Regions from separate parts of the Nocardioides eburneiflavus genome, predicted to be linked through region 1. Evidence: riboswitches for the same ligand, from Rfam matches in the RefSeq annotation. Region 1 holds a riboswitch; the other holds the start of a gene.
The links. A riboswitch is a leader RNA that binds a small molecule or an ion and turns the genes downstream of it on or off. The one in region 1 is predicted to bind S-adenosylmethionine.

Region 1 (7,335 bases):
TCGACAGCGACGCCGGCCGCGGCGAGGCCAGTGCCGTTCAGTCCGAGGACACCTTCTCCATCCGGGTCAGTGCCAGCGAGCTCGGCGACGAGCCGGGCCTGCACGAGGTGTGGCTCATCAACGTCGACGGGGTCCGGATGATCTCCATCGGCATCCTCGCCTCGGGCGACGAGGGCGAGTTCGCGGTCCCGATGGAGCTCATCGACGAGGGCTACCGCATCGTCGACATCTCGGTCGAGCCCGACGACGGCGACCCCACCCACTCCGGCGTGAGCCTGGCCCGCGGCGAGCTCGCCTGAGCCTGCGTCCCGGTCCGCAGGGGTGGGCTCCCTCGACATGACGGCGCGGTGCGGCTAGGAACGTCTCCATGAGGTGGAGGTACGCGATCCTGGGCGGCACCGCGGCCGCGGCTGCCGCGACGACGGTCCACGACCTGGTGCAGCGCAAGCACGCGATCCTGCGGAACTTCCCCGTCGTGGGCCACGGCCGGTTCCTCGTGGAGAAGTTCGGGCCCGAGCTGCGCCAGTACATCGTCACCAGCAACGACGAGGAGCGCCCGTTCAGCCGCGACCAGCGCCGCTGGGTCTATGCCAGCTCCAAGCTCGAGAACAACTACTTCGGCTTCGGCACCGACAACGACGTGGAGCGCATCGAGGGCTACCCGATCATCAAGCACCGCACCTTCGCCGGCCCGGGGGCGGCGACGAAGCCCCACGCGCAGGAGGAGATCGCCCTGCCCGCCGCCAAGGTGATGGGAGCGGCCCGCGGACGTACGCACGCCTTCCGCCCCGCGTCGGTGGTCAACATCTCCGGCATGAGCTTCGGCTCGCTGTCGGGCAAGGCCATCGAGGCGCTCAACAAGGGCGCCGCAATGGTCGACTGCCTGCAGAACACCGGCGAGGGCGCGCTCTCGCCGCACCACCGCCACGGCGGGGACATCGTCTTCCAGATCGGCACGTCCTACTTCGGCTGCCGGGACGAGCAGGGTCGCTTCGACCTGGCCCGCCTCGTCGACCTCGTGGCGTCCGCGCCCGTCCGCGCGATCGAGATCAAGCTCAGCCAGGGGGCCAAGCCCGGCCTCGGCGGCATGCTGCCGGGGGAGAAGGTGAGCCGGGAGATCGCCGAGATCCGCGGCATCCCGGAGGGCAAGGACTGCGCGTCGCCGAGCCGGCACGCGGTCTTCTCCGACGTCGACTCGATGCTCGACTTCGTCGAGACGGTCGCGCAGGCGACGGGCCTGCCCGTCGGCGTCAAGTCGGCCGTCGGCAACCTGACCATGTGGGACGAGCTGGCCGAGGAGATGTCACGCGACGGACGCGGCGTCGACTTCGTCAACATCGACGGCGGCGAGGGCGGCACCGGTGCCGCGCCGATGATCTTCGCCGACTCGGTCGCCTATCCCTTCCGCATCGGGTTCGCCGAGGTCTACCGCCGGTTCGCGGCGGCCGGCCTGACCGACGACGTCGTGTTCATCGGCGCCGGCAAGCTCGGCATCCCGGAGAACGCGATCGTGGCGTTCGCGCTCGGTGCCGACATGGTCAACGTCGGCCGCGAGGCGATGATGGCCATCGGCTGCATCCAGGCGCAGAAGTGCCACACCGACCACTGCCCGGTCGGATTGGCCACCCAGAACCCTCGCTACACCCGCGGGCTCGACGTCAGCCTCAAGAGCGTGCGGGCCGCCAACTACGTCCGGTCGCTGCGCCGCGACCTGCTCAAGGTCTCCGAGGCCGTCGGCGTGGTCCACCCCGGCCTCATCGCCCCGGGTGACATCGACCTCCTCGACGGCACGCGGTCGGCCGTCGGCCTCGCGCAGACGTACGGCTACGACCCGTCCTGGCGCCGGCTCGGTCCGGGACTGGTCACGGACATCGAGGCGATCATGACGGCGCAGCACGCCACCCACGGGGCGGTCGCCGGCACCAGCGAGCGGGCGTAGGCTCGCCTCGGGTCAGCGGGCCCGCGACTGGCGCACGGTCTTGTCGTGGTGCTCGGGCAGGGCCTCGAGCTCGTCGAGGAAGTCGGCGGCCCACTTGGACACGTCGTTGGCGACGACCGTCTTGCGCATCGCCCGCATCCGCCGCGCGGTCTCCTTGCCGTCGGCGGCGAAGGCCTCGAGGAGTGCGGACTTCATGCCGTCGATGTCGTAGGGGTTGACCAGCCAGGCCTGGCGCAGCTCCTGCGCCGCGCCGGCGAACTCCGAGAGCACGAGCGCGCCGTCGTCCTCGAAGCGACAGGCGACGTACTCCTTGGCGACGAGGTTCATCCCGTCCCGGAACGGCGTCACGACCATCACGTCGGCCGCTCGGTAGAGGGCGGCCATCTCCTCGCGGGGGTAGGAGGAGTGCATGTAGGAGATGGCCGGACGTCCGATGCGGCCGTGGTCGCCGTTGATCCGGCCGACCAGGAGCTCGATCTCGTCACGGAGGATGCGGTACTGCTCGACGCGCTCGCGCGAGGGAGTGGCGACCTGGACGAACACTGCGTCCTCGACGTCGAGCTCTCCGTCGCGGACCAGCTCGCCGAAGGCGCGCAGGCGCGAGTGGATGCCCTTGGTGTAGTCGAGGCGGTCGACGCCGAGGAAGATCCGTCGCGGGTTGCCCAGCGCGTCGCGGATCTCGGCGGCGCGCTTCTCCACGCCCTCGGACCGGGCGAGCTCCTCGAACCCCGCGGTGTCGATCGAGATCGGGAACGCGGTCGCCTTCACCGGGCGGCCGTCGGGGAGGTAGATGGTGTCGCGGTGGGTCTTGTGGCCCACCCGGCTGCGCACGAGGCGTACGAAGTTGGCGGCCGCGCCGGGCAGCTGGAAGCCGATCAGGTCCGCGCCCAGCAGGCCCTCGAGGATCTGCCGGCGCCACGGCAGCTGGGAGAACAGCTCGGCCGGCGGGAACGGGATGTGGAGGTAGAAGCCGATGCGCAGGTCGGGGCGCTGGGTGCGCAGCATCTGGGGCACGAGCTGGAGCTGGTAGTCCTGGACCCAGACCGTCGCGCCCTCGGCGGCGACCTCCGCGGCCCGGTCCGCGAAGCGCTGGTTGACCGCGACGTAGGAGTCCCACCACTCCCGGTGGAACTCCGGCTTGGCGATCACGTCGTGATAGAGCGGCCAGAGCGTGCCGTTGGAGAAGCCCTCGTAGAACTCCTCCACCTCCTGCGCGCTCAGCGCCACCGGGACCAGCGAGAGCCCGTCCTCCACGAACGGCTCGAAGGCCTCGTCGTCCGCCGATCCCGGCCAGCCGATCCACGCCCCGTCATTGGCGCGCAGCACCGGCTCGAGGGCGGTCACCAGCCCGCCGGGGGAGGTGCGCCACGACGCGGAGCCGTCGGGCCCGATCACGCGGTCCACGGGCAGTCGGTTGGCCACGATGACGAGGTCTGCCTGCGGGGTGGGGCTCACGTCGCCACCCTATCGACGGCGGAGGACGCACATATCACCCCGGAGTGTCCCCCGCGCTGCTCGCAGGAGCGCCGCGGGTTTGTCCAGACGACTCGCCGGAGGCGAATGACATCGTTGTGGTTCGTCACCTAGACTGAGCGCAGTCCACCCGGCCACGGGTGGTCGTGGGGTCGAGGAGGAACAACACGCATGGACGCAGCGAAGCACATTCCGACCGAGCAGGAGACTGCTGCCGGGCTGAGCCAGCGCGACCGCGACATCCTCGAGTTCGAGCGTCACTGGTGGAAGTACGCGGGCGCCAAGGAGCAGGCCGTCCGCGAGAAGTTCGACATGTCCTCGACCCGCTACTACCAGGTCCTCAACGCCCTCATCGACCGCCCGGAGGCCCTCGAGGCCGACCCGCTCCTCGTCCGTCGCCTCCGGCGGCTCCGCGCGTCCCGCCAGCGGCAGCGCTCCGCCCGCCGCCTCGGCTTCGAGATCTGACAGCCGGACCCGATCCAGCGCGACCCGCCCACTCACGATTGGTCACCTTCCCCATGGCCTTCCTCTTGGACCTCTTCCCCAGTCCCGGCTGCTCGCCGCGCCGCCGACCTCGCGACGAGCGGGGCGTGGCGTTCCCGTCCCCGCTCGTGATGCTGTCGGTCCTCGCGGTCGCGATGGCCTCGATCACCTTCATCGCCACCCGCGACCAGGCGCCGACCGAGCGGCGGGTCGACACCGCGACGATCGCCAGCGCCGAGAAGTCGCCGTCCGTCGAGCCGGAGCCGACGCCGACCGAGACCGCCAAGCCCGAGCCCCGGGTCAAGCGCGGTGAGGTCTACGTCGAGGTCTACAACAACTCCGGGATCAAGGGCCTCGCGGCCGCCACGGCCGCCCGCGCCACCGGCGTCGGCTGGTCGGTCGTGGGCGAGGACAACTGGCAGGGCCTGATCCCGACCAGCACCGTCTACTTCCCGCCGCGGCTCAAGGCTGCCGGCAAGCAGCTCGCCCTCGACCTCGGCATCAAGCGCACGGCGCCCGCCGTGGGCGTGATGAAGCGCGATCGTCTCACCGTCATCCTCACGGCCGACGCCCCGCGCTGACCCGCCGAGCTGTTCCACCTCGGATGGCGGGACGGTGCGACGCCCGCGCGCGTCGCATGGTTGGGTGGAGTCCATGGAGTTCACCTCCGACGACGCGCGTGCCCACTACGACGCCGTACGCGACGTCCTCCACGGCGCGGTCGTCGGGCTCGACTTCGACGGCACGCTCTCGCCGGTGGTCGACGACCCGGAGGCCGCCCGCCTGCACCCCGGTGCGCCGGGCGCGTTGCTCGAGCTCGCCGAGGCGGTCCGCGCGGTCGCGGTGATCACCGGACGGCCGGCGCGCCAGGCCATTGCGATGGGCGACCTCGACGCGCTCGGCAACGCCATGCTCGACCGTGGGGCAGAGCTGTTCGTCTTCGGCCAGTACGGCAACGAGCGCTGGTCGGCCACGGAGCAGCGGATCCGGTCGCCGCGCCCACCGGCCGGCCTCGCGACCTTCGAGCGCGAGCTGCCCAGGGTGCTGCGCGGCGCGGGTGCGGCCGACGCCTACATCGAGGAGAAGGGGCTGGCCGTCGCGGTCCACACCCGCCGGATGGAGGACCCGGCCGGTGCCTTCGACCGGCTCGTCAAGCCCGTCGCCGCCCTGGCGGAGCGCCACCACCTCACGATCGAGCCCGGGCGCAACGTCATCGAGATCCGCTCGGGAGACATGCACAAGGGGCAGGCGGTGCGCACGTTCGTGGCCGAGCAGGAGGCCACGGCCGTCGTCTTCGGCGGTGACGACCTCGGCGACGTGGAGGCCTTCGAGGCCGTCCGCTCCCTGCGCGCCGGAGGGCTGCCCGGGCTCGTCGTCTGCTCGGCGTCGCACGAGCAGCCCGACCTCGTCGGCCTGGCCGACGTTGTCGTCGACGGTCCCGCCGGGGTTGTCGACCTGCTCGGCACGCTCGCGCGCCGCCGCTGACCGCACCCGCCCGCGCGTACCCCCGCCCGGTGCGACCACATCGTGGACTCGATGTGCGCATCGTGAGACGCCGCGCCTAGGCTGGGCGTGCTCATCACGAGGGACTGAGGGAACGGCCCGTAGAAGTCCCGGCAACCACCCGTGAGCCTCCTGTCCGGAATCGTCCGGCAGTCACGGGAGCAGGTGCCAAATCCGGCCCACGCGAGATCCGCGGGGACAGATGAGAAGGAGGACTTCATGAGCACCCTGCTGGACGAGACCGCGAGCACGACGACCCCGCGCAAGGGCCTGCGGGAGGGCGCCTTCGGCAACGCCCGCGCCCTGGCCTGCCGCGAGTGCGGCCACGAGGTCGAGCTCGGCCCGTCGTACGCCTGTCCGGAGTGTTTCGGGCCACTGGAGGTGGCCTACGACTTCCCGACGGTGACGGCCGCGGAGATCGCCGCCGGTCCCCGCAACAGCTGGTCGGCGAGATCCACGACGAGTACGACACCGACGCCGCGGTCGCCGCCTCCGCGGACCCGACGACCGTCGACGCCGGCGTGACGATCGAGGAGTTCGGCGAGCGGACCGGTGTCGAGCTCGACGACGGGCCCTACGAGACGGTCGCCGGCTACGTCCTGCACCGTCTCGCCCGGATGGCCGAGCTCGGTGACCGGGTGATGGTCGAGGACCGCCCCCTCGAGGTGGTCGGTCTCGACGGCCACCGCATCACGCGCGTACGCCTGCACGAGTCGACCGTGCCGGCCGGGGACGCGGCGGCCGACAGTGCCGCCGACGAGGTGGCCGACGAGTCCGGCCCGACCGCCCAGCAGGCCGCGTTCGCCGACTACTTCGCCACCTGGGGCCTGTTCCTCCCCGACGCCGCGGTCGCCGGCCACCGCGACGGCCACCTGATGGGGCACGGGTGGTCGGTGCGGTTCCGCTGGCGCGACGACGGGACCCTGCTCGTCCGGGCCGGTCATCGGATGACCAACGAGCGGGTGTTCGCCATCACGCCGGACGGCGAGGTCCGGCCGGCCGAGCCGGAGCCGCCCTCCGAGCTGATGGCCACCCCGAGCGACGCGACGCCCGAGCAGAAGGCCGAGATCGAGCACGCGTACCGCTCGGCGTGGACGCGCTACTCCAAGGCGGTGTCCGCGGCCGGCCTCGACTACGACCGCACGCCGCTGCCGCGCGGCCTCGAGCCCGGCGCGGACAGCCAGGTCTGGCGACTCGACGACGGCGAGTGGCACGCCGAGCCGCTGCGTCGCGCCCCGAGCTCGGAGCCCGGCTCGACCCCGGACGAGGAATAGCGTTCGCCGGCGTCGGTTGGGACCAGTAGGCTGGAGCCGCGAGTCCTGCTGGATCACGGGCTCGCTTGACAACACAAGAGGGGCTGATCGGTTTCGACTTGGGACGTTAGTTCCAGGGGAAGCGGGTCGAGAAGCCAGCGTCATCTCGTAAACGACCGCTGGAAATCCATAGTTGCCAACACCAATCGCAACGACTTCGCTCTCGCTGCCTGAGCAGTGATCGAAGGGTCTGACCGGGCACCCGTCTCCGTCCCGGACCCAGGCCTCATCTAGGAGACTTGCTGGTCACTTCCTGTCAGGAGGAGTGACCGGGACTCTTTCCTGACTGGGCCTGTCGGTGACCTGTTCGTGGGAGCACCGAGGCCGAGAAAAGCGACAGCACGAACTGCACCCGGAGAAGACCTGGATCGACGCTCGAGGACCGGGGTTCGATTCCCCGCAGCTCCACTGCGCACAGCCCTCTTGGCGAGAGCCGCTCCGACACCGGTCGGGGCGGCTCTCGTGCTCTGTCCCGGCGGTGTCGGCGCTCACCACTAGGGTCGCGACATGCCCGACTTCACCTGGCTCCCGGCCAACCAGGCGACGGTCGAGGACGTCGACGCCGTCTTCGCCACGAGCGGCGCGCACAAGTGCCGCTGCCAGGGGTTGAAGGTGCCCGGCTGG
Region 2 (7,335 bases), on a different contig from region 1:
GCTGGGCGTCGCCGCTGCCGCCGCCGTCGCCGCGGCCCTCACCAGGCCCGGCACGCGCATCCTCGAGCCGCTGGGCGCGGCCGTCGTGCTGGTCGCCGCCACCCTCCTCGGCCTCTGGACGACCGGGACCGACACCTCCGACATCGATGCCGGCGACTGGGCCCACGCGGCGGTCTCGGTCCTCGCCTACGTCGTCCTCGCCGTCGCGCTGGTCGCCCTGGGCACCGTGCGTGACCACCCGCCCCTCACCTGGATGGCGATGGTCGGGCTCGTGGTCTTCACGACCTTCCAGAGCTTCGCGGTCTTCGCGCCGATCGTCACCGGCGCCTGGCTGTTCGTGGTGCTCGGCACCGTGTTCCTCGGCACCGGCTTCCTGTTCGACCGCGCGCGCCGCGAGCTCGCCTCGGCGCTCGACTCCGACCCTGCCACTGGCTCCGCATCCCCGAAGGGAACCGACCGATGAACCGCACCGTGACCACCGGCGTCATCGCCGTGAGCCAGCTCGTCCTCGTCGGGCTGGGCGTCGCCCCGCAGCTCTCCGCCCGGCTCGCGGGCGACACCTACCTCGTGCGGGTCGCGCCCGTCGACCCGATCGACCCGTTCCGGGGGGCGTACGTAGCCCTGGACTACCCCGGCCTGCGCCACGACGACTCGCAGTCCTTCGTCGAGCCGGGGCTTGGCGCCCTGGACGACGGCGAGTCCGGCGACGTCTACGTCACCCTGGTCGAGGCGGACGGCGTGTGGACGGCGTCCGAGTGGTCGCGCGAACGCCCCGTGGACGGCCCCTACCTCGCCTGCGACGACCGCTCGTGGCAGATCCGATGCGGCATCGAGAGCTGGTTCCTCCCGCAGGAGGAGGCACGCGAGACCGAGGACCTGCTGCGCGACGGCGCCGTGGCCGAGCTGCGCATCGACGGGTGCGGCAACGCAGCCGTGGTCGACGTACGCGCGCCCTGACGGATCAGCCCCCGGCGACCGCCGGGATCACCGAGATCTGCACACCGTCGGGCGTGGCGGTCGCGAGGTCGTCGAGGAAGCGCACGTCGTCGTTGCCGACGTAGACGTTGACGAACCGTCGCAGCTGGCCGGCCTCGTCGAGGATCCGGCCCTTGATGCCGGCGTAGCTGGCGTCGAGGTCGTCGAGGACGGCGGCGAGGGTGTCGCCCTCGGCGCTCACCTCGGACTCGCCGCCGGTGTAGGTGCGCAGGATGGTCGGGATCCGGACCGAGACGCTCATGTGTGGATCTTCCCTCTCAGAGGATGCCTGACGCCACGAAGGCGTCATAGGACGGGGCGATGGTGGCGGCGGGACCGACGCGGTCGGACACCGAGTCGAGGGTCTTGAGGCCGTGGCCGGTGTTGATGACCACGGTCTCGAGGGAGGTGTCGAGCTGGCCGGTCTCGACGAGCTTCTTGAGCACACCGACTGTGGTGCCACCGGCGGTCTCGGTGAAGATGCCCTCGGTGCGCGCCAGCAGCACGATGGCGTCGCGGACCTCGTCGTCGGAGATGTCCTCGACCGCCCCTCCGGTGCGGCGGCAGATGTCGAGGACGTAGATGCCGTCCGCGGGGTTGCCGATCGCGAGGCTCTTGGCGATGGTGTCCGGCTTGACCGGCCGGATCGCGTCGGTCTCTGCCTTGTAGGCCACCGAGACCGGCGAGCAGCCGGTCGCCTGGGCACCGAAGACCCGGTAGGGCTTGTCCTCGACGAGGCCGAGCGTGATGAGCTCCTGGAACGCCTTGTCGACCTTGGTCAGCTGGGAGCCCGAGGCGACGGGGATGACGATCTGGTCGGGCAGGCGCCAGCCGAGCTGCTCGGCGATCTCGTAGCCCAGGGTCTTGGAGCCCTCGGCGTAGAAGGGACGCACGTTGACGTTGACGAACGCCCAGCCCTCCTCCTCGCCGGCGATCTCCGAGGCGAGCTTGTTGACGTCGTCGTAGTTGCCGTCGACCGCGACGAGCTTCTCGGTGAACACCGCCGAGTTGACCTTCTTCGGCGTCTCCAGGTTGCTCGGGATGAACACCACCGTGGGGATCCCGGCGCGGGCCCCGGCCGCGGCGACGGCGTTGGCCAGGTTGCCGGTGGAGGGGCAGGCGAAGACCTTCGCGTCGAGCTCGCGGGCGGCGCTCAGGGCGCAGGCGACCACGCGGTCCTTGAAGGAGTTGGTGGGGTTGGTCGAGTCGTCCTTGACCCAGAGCTTGTCGATGCCCAGCTCACGGGCGAGGTTCTTCGCCTCGAGCAGCCGGGTGAAGCCGGGCTCGGTGTTCGGGCTCTGCTCGATGTCGGTCGGCACCGGCAGCAACGCCTTGTAGCGCCAGATGTTGCGGGGACCGGCGGCGATCTCCGCGGCCGTCACCGTCGGGAAGTCGTAGGCCACCTCCAGTGGCCCGAAACACTCCGGACAGGCGTACGACGGGCCGAGCTCGACCTCGTGGCCGCACTCGCGGCAGGCCAGGGCGCGGGCGTTGCCGAAGGCGCCCTCCCGCAGGCCCTTGCGCGGGGTCGTCGTGCTCGCGGTCTCGTCCAGCAGGGTGCTCATGAAGTCCTCCTTCTCATCTGTCCCCCGCGGATCTCGCGTGGGCCGGATTTGGCACCTGCTCCCGTGACTGCCGGACGATTCCGGACAGGAGGCTCACGGGTGGTTGCCGGGACTTCTACGGGCCGTTCCCTCAGTCCCTCGTGATGAGCACGCCCAGCCTAGGCGCGGCGTCTCACGATGCGCACATCGAGTCCACGATGTGGTCGCACCGGGCGGGGGTACGCGCGGGCGGGTGCGGTCAGCGGCGGCGCGCGAGCGTGCCGAGCAGGTCGACAACCCCGGCGGGACCGTCGACGACAACGTCGGCCAGGCCGACGAGGTCGGGCTGCTCGTGCGACGCCGAGCAGACGACGAGCCCGGGCAGCCCTCCGGCGCGCAGGGAGCGGACGGCCTCGAAGGCCTCCACGTCGCCGAGGTCGTCACCGCCGAAGACGACGGCCGTGGCCTCCTGCTCGGCCACGAACGTGCGCACCGCCTGCCCCTTGTGCATGTCTCCCGAGCGGATCTCGATGACGTTGCGCCCGGGCTCGATCGTGAGGTGGTGGCGCTCCGCCAGGGCGGCGACGGGCTTGACGAGCCGGTCGAAGGCACCGGCCGGGTCCTCCATCCGGCGGGTGTGGACCGCGACGGCCAGCCCCTTCTCCTCGATGTAGGCGTCGGCCGCACCCGCGCCGCGCAGCACCCTGGGCAGCTCGCGCTCGAAGGTCGCGAGGCCGGCCGGTGGGCGCGGCGACCGGATCCGCTGCTCCGTGGCCGACCAGCGCTCGTTGCCGTACTGGCCGAAGACGAACAGCTCTGCCCCACGGTCGAGCATGGCGTTGCCGAGCGCGTCGAGGTCGCCCATCGCAATGGCCTGGCGCGCCGGCCGTCCGGTGATCACCGCGACCGCGCGGACCGCCTCGGCGAGCTCGAGCAACGCGCCCGGCGCACCGGGGTGCAGGCGGGCGGCCTCCGGGTCGTCGACCACCGGCGAGAGCGTGCCGTCGAAGTCGAGCCCGACGACCGCGCCGTGGAGGACGTCGCGTACGGCGTCGTAGTGGGCACGCGCGTCGTCGGAGGTGAACTCCATGGACTCCACCCAACCATGCGACGCGCGCGGGCGTCGCACCGTCCCGCCATCCGAGGTGGAACAGCTCGGCGGGTCAGCGCGGGGCGTCGGCCGTGAGGATGACGGTGAGACGATCGCGCTTCATCACGCCCACGGCGGGCGCCGTGCGCTTGATGCCGAGGTCGAGGGCGAGCTGCTTGCCGGCAGCCTTGAGCCGCGGCGGGAAGTAGACGGTGCTGGTCGGGATCAGGCCCTGCCAGTTGTCCTCGCCCACGACCGACCAGCCGACGCCGGTGGCGCGGGCGGCCGTGGCGGCCGCGAGGCCCTTGATCCCGGAGTTGTTGTAGACCTCGACGTAGACCTCACCGCGCTTGACCCGGGGCTCGGGCTTGGCGGTCTCGGTCGGCGTCGGCTCCGGCTCGACGGACGGCGACTTCTCGGCGCTGGCGATCGTCGCGGTGTCGACCCGCCGCTCGGTCGGCGCCTGGTCGCGGGTGGCGATGAAGGTGATCGAGGCCATCGCGACCGCGAGGACCGACAGCATCACGAGCGGGGACGGGAACGCCACGCCCCGCTCGTCGCGAGGTCGGCGGCGCGGCGAGCAGCCGGGACTGGGGAAGAGGTCCAAGAGGAAGGCCATGGGGAAGGTGACCAATCGTGAGTGGGCGGGTCGCGCTGGATCGGGTCCGGCTGTCAGATCTCGAAGCCGAGGCGGCGGGCGGAGCGCTGCCGCTGGCGGGACGCGCGGAGCCGCCGGAGGCGACGGACGAGGAGCGGGTCGGCCTCGAGGGCCTCCGGGCGGTCGATGAGGGCGTTGAGGACCTGGTAGTAGCGGGTCGAGGACATGTCGAACTTCTCGCGGACGGCCTGCTCCTTGGCGCCCGCGTACTTCCACCAGTGACGCTCGAACTCGAGGATGTCGCGGTCGCGCTGGCTCAGCCCGGCAGCAGTCTCCTGCTCGGTCGGAATGTGCTTCGCTGCGTCCATGCGTGTTGTTCCTCCTCGACCCCACGACCACCCGTGGCCGGGTGGACTGCGCTCAGTCTAGGTGACGAACCACAACGATGTCATTCGCCTCCGGCGAGTCGTCTGGACAAACCCGCGGCGCTCCTGCGAGCAGCGCGGGGGACACTCCGGGGTGATATGTGCGTCCTCCGCCGTCGATAGGGTGGCGACGTGAGCCCCACCCCGCAGGCAGACCTCGTCATCGTGGCCAACCGACTGCCCGTGGACCGCGTGATCGGGCCCGACGGCTCCGCGTCGTGGCGCACCTCCCCCGGCGGGCTGGTGACCGCCCTCGAGCCGGTGCTGCGCGCCAATGACGGGGCGTGGATCGGCTGGCCGGGATCGGCGGACGACGAGGCCTTCGAGCCGTTCGTGGAGGACGGGCTCTCGCTGGTCCCGGTGGCGCTGAGCGCGCAGGAGGTGGAGGAGTTCTACGAGGGCTTCTCCAACGGCACGCTCTGGCCGCTCTATCACGACGTGATCGCCAAGCCGGAGTTCCACCGGGAGTGGTGGGACTCCTACGTCGCGGTCAACCAGCGCTTCGCGGACCGGGCCGCGGAGGTCGCCGCCGAGGGCGCGACGGTCTGGGTCCAGGACTACCAGCTCCAGCTCGTGCCCCAGATGCTGCGCACCCAGCGCCCCGACCTGCGCATCGGCTTCTACCTCCACATCCCGTTCCCGCCGGCCGAGCTGTTCTCCCAGCTGCCGTGGCGCCGGCAGATCCTCGAGGGCCTGCTGGGCGCGGACCTGATCGGCTTCCAGCTGCCCGGCGCGGCCGCCAACTTCGTACGCCTCGTGCGCAGCCGGGTGGGCCACAAGACCCACCGCGACACCATCTACCTCCCCGACGGCCGCCCGGTGAAGGCGACCGCGTTCCCGATCTCGATCGACACCGCGGGGTTCGAGGAGCTCGCCCGGTCCGAGGGCGTGGAGAAGCGCGCCGCCGAGATCCGCGACGCGCTGGGCAACCCGCGACGGATCTTCCTCGGCGTCGACCGCCTCGACTACACCAAGGGCATCCACTCGCGCCTGCGCGCCTTCGGCGAGCTGGTCCGCGACGGAGAGCTCGACGTCGAGGACGCAGTGTTCGTCCAGGTCGCCACTCCCTCGCGCGAGCGCGTCGAGCAGTACCGCATCCTCCGTGACGAGATCGAGCTCCTGGTCGGCCGGATCAACGGCGACCACGGCCGCATCGGACGTCCGGCCATCTCCTACATGCACTCCTCCTACCCCCGCGAGGAGATGGCCGCCCTCTACCGAGCGGCCGACGTGATGGTCGTGACGCCGTTCCGGGACGGGATGAACCTCGTCGCCAAGGAGTACGTCGCCTGTCGCTTCGAGGACGACGGCGCGCTCGTGCTCTCGGAGTTCGCCGGCGCGGCGCAGGAGCTGCGCCAGGCCTGGCTGGTCAACCCCTACGACATCGACGGCATGAAGTCCGCACTCCTCGAGGCCTTCGCCGCCGACGGCAAGGAGACCGCGCGGCGGATGCGGGCGATGCGCAAGACGGTCGTCGCCAACGACGTGTCCAAGTGGGCCGCCGACTTCCTCGACGAGCTCGAGGCCCTGCCCGAGCACCACGACAAGACCGTGCGCCAGTCGCGGGCCCGCTGACCCGAGGCGAGCCTACGCCCGCTCGCTGGTGCCGGCGACCGCCCCGTGGGTGGCGTGCTGCGCCGTCATGATCGCCTCGATGTCCGTGACCAGTCCCGGACCGAGCCGGCGCCAGGACGGGTCGTAGCCGTACGTCTGCGCGAGGCCGACGGCCGACCGCGTGCCGTCGAGGAGGTCGATGTCACCCGGGGCGATGAGGCCGGGGTGGACCACGCCGACGGCCTCGGAGACCTTGAGCAGGTCGCGGCGCAGCGACCGGACGTAGTTGGCGGCCCGCACGCTCTTGAGGCTGACGTCGAGCCCGCGGGTGTAGCGAGGGTTCTGGGTGGCCAATCCGACCGGGCAGTGGTCGGTGTGGCACTTCTGCGCCTGGATGCAGCCGATGGCCATCATCGCCTCGCGGCCGACGTTGACCATGTCGGCACCGAGCGCGAACGCCACGATCGCGTTCTCCGGGATGCCGAGCTTGCCGGCGCCGATGAACACGACGTCGTCGGTCAGGCCGGCCGCCGCGAACCGGCGGTAGACCTCGGCGAACCCGATGCGGAAGGGATAGGCGACCGAGTCGGCGAAGATCATCGGCGCGGCACCGGTGCCGCCCTCGCCGCCGTCGATGTTGACGAAGTCGACGCCGCGTCCGTCGCGTGACATCTCCTCGGCCAGCTCGTCCCACATGGTCAGGTTGCCGACGGCCGACTTGACGCCGACGGGCAGGCCCGTCGCCTGCGCGACCGTCTCGACGAAGTCGAGCATCGAGTCGACGTCGGAGAAGACCGCGTGCCGGCTCGGCGACGCGCAGTCCTTGCCCTCCGGGATGCCGCGGATCTCGGCGATCTCCCGGCTCACCTTCTCCCCCGGCAGCATGCCGCCGAGGCCGGGCTTGGCCCCCTGGCTGAGCTTGATCTCGATCGCGCGGACGGGCGCGGACGCCACGAGGTCGACGAGGCGGGCCAGGTCGAAGCGACCCTGCTCGTCCCGGCAGCCGAAGTAGGACGTGCCGATCTGGAAGACGATGTCCCCGCCGTGGCGGTGGTGCGGCGAGAGCGCGCCCTCGCCGGTGTTCTGCAGGCAGTCGACCATTGCGGCGCCCTTGTTGAGCGCCTCGATGGCCTTGCCCGACAGCGAGCC

Region 2: another riboswitch for S-adenosylmethionine. It lies ahead of thrC (threonine synthase); the one in region 1 lies ahead of EXE59_RS24305 (hypothetical protein).

Annotation. Positions count from the first base shown of each region.
Region 1 covers NZ_SRRO01000001.1:18,006-25,340, reverse strand. Annotated here, with positions in the region: gene EXE59_RS00150 (anti-sigma factor) at 1-299, shown strand, start outside; gene EXE59_RS00145 (FMN-binding glutamate synthase family protein) at 368-1,939, shown strand; gene EXE59_RS00140 (alpha,alpha-trehalose-phosphate synthase (UDP-forming)) at 1,952-3,394, opposite strand; gene napA (nucleoid-associated protein NapA) at 3,584-3,877, shown strand; gene EXE59_RS00130 (LytR C-terminal domain-containing protein) at 3,931-4,476, shown strand; gene otsB (trehalose-phosphatase) at 4,550-5,380, shown strand; SAM riboswitch class I at 5,469-5,607, shown strand; gene EXE59_RS24305 (hypothetical protein) at 5,618-5,923, shown strand; gene EXE59_RS24300 (HlyC/CorC family transporter associated domain-containing protein) at 5,920-6,672, shown strand; RNA gene ssrA (transfer-messenger RNA) at 6,752-7,122, shown strand; gene EXE59_RS00110 (GNAT family N-acetyltransferase) at 7,219-7,335, shown strand, end outside.
Region 2 covers NZ_SRRO01000002.1:10,514-17,848, forward strand. Annotated here, with positions in the region: gene EXE59_RS23465 (DUF2157 domain-containing protein) at 1-463, shown strand, start outside; gene EXE59_RS23470 (GDYXXLXY domain-containing protein) at 460-957, shown strand; gene EXE59_RS23475 (MoaD/ThiS family protein) at 962-1,237, opposite strand; gene thrC (threonine synthase) at 1,254-2,540, opposite strand; SAM riboswitch class I at 2,551-2,690, opposite strand; gene otsB (trehalose-phosphatase) at 2,779-3,609, opposite strand; gene EXE59_RS23490 (LytR C-terminal domain-containing protein) at 3,683-4,228, opposite strand; gene napA (nucleoid-associated protein NapA) at 4,282-4,575, opposite strand; gene EXE59_RS23500 (alpha,alpha-trehalose-phosphate synthase (UDP-forming)) at 4,765-6,207, shown strand; gene EXE59_RS23505 (FMN-binding glutamate synthase family protein) at 6,220-7,335, opposite strand, start outside.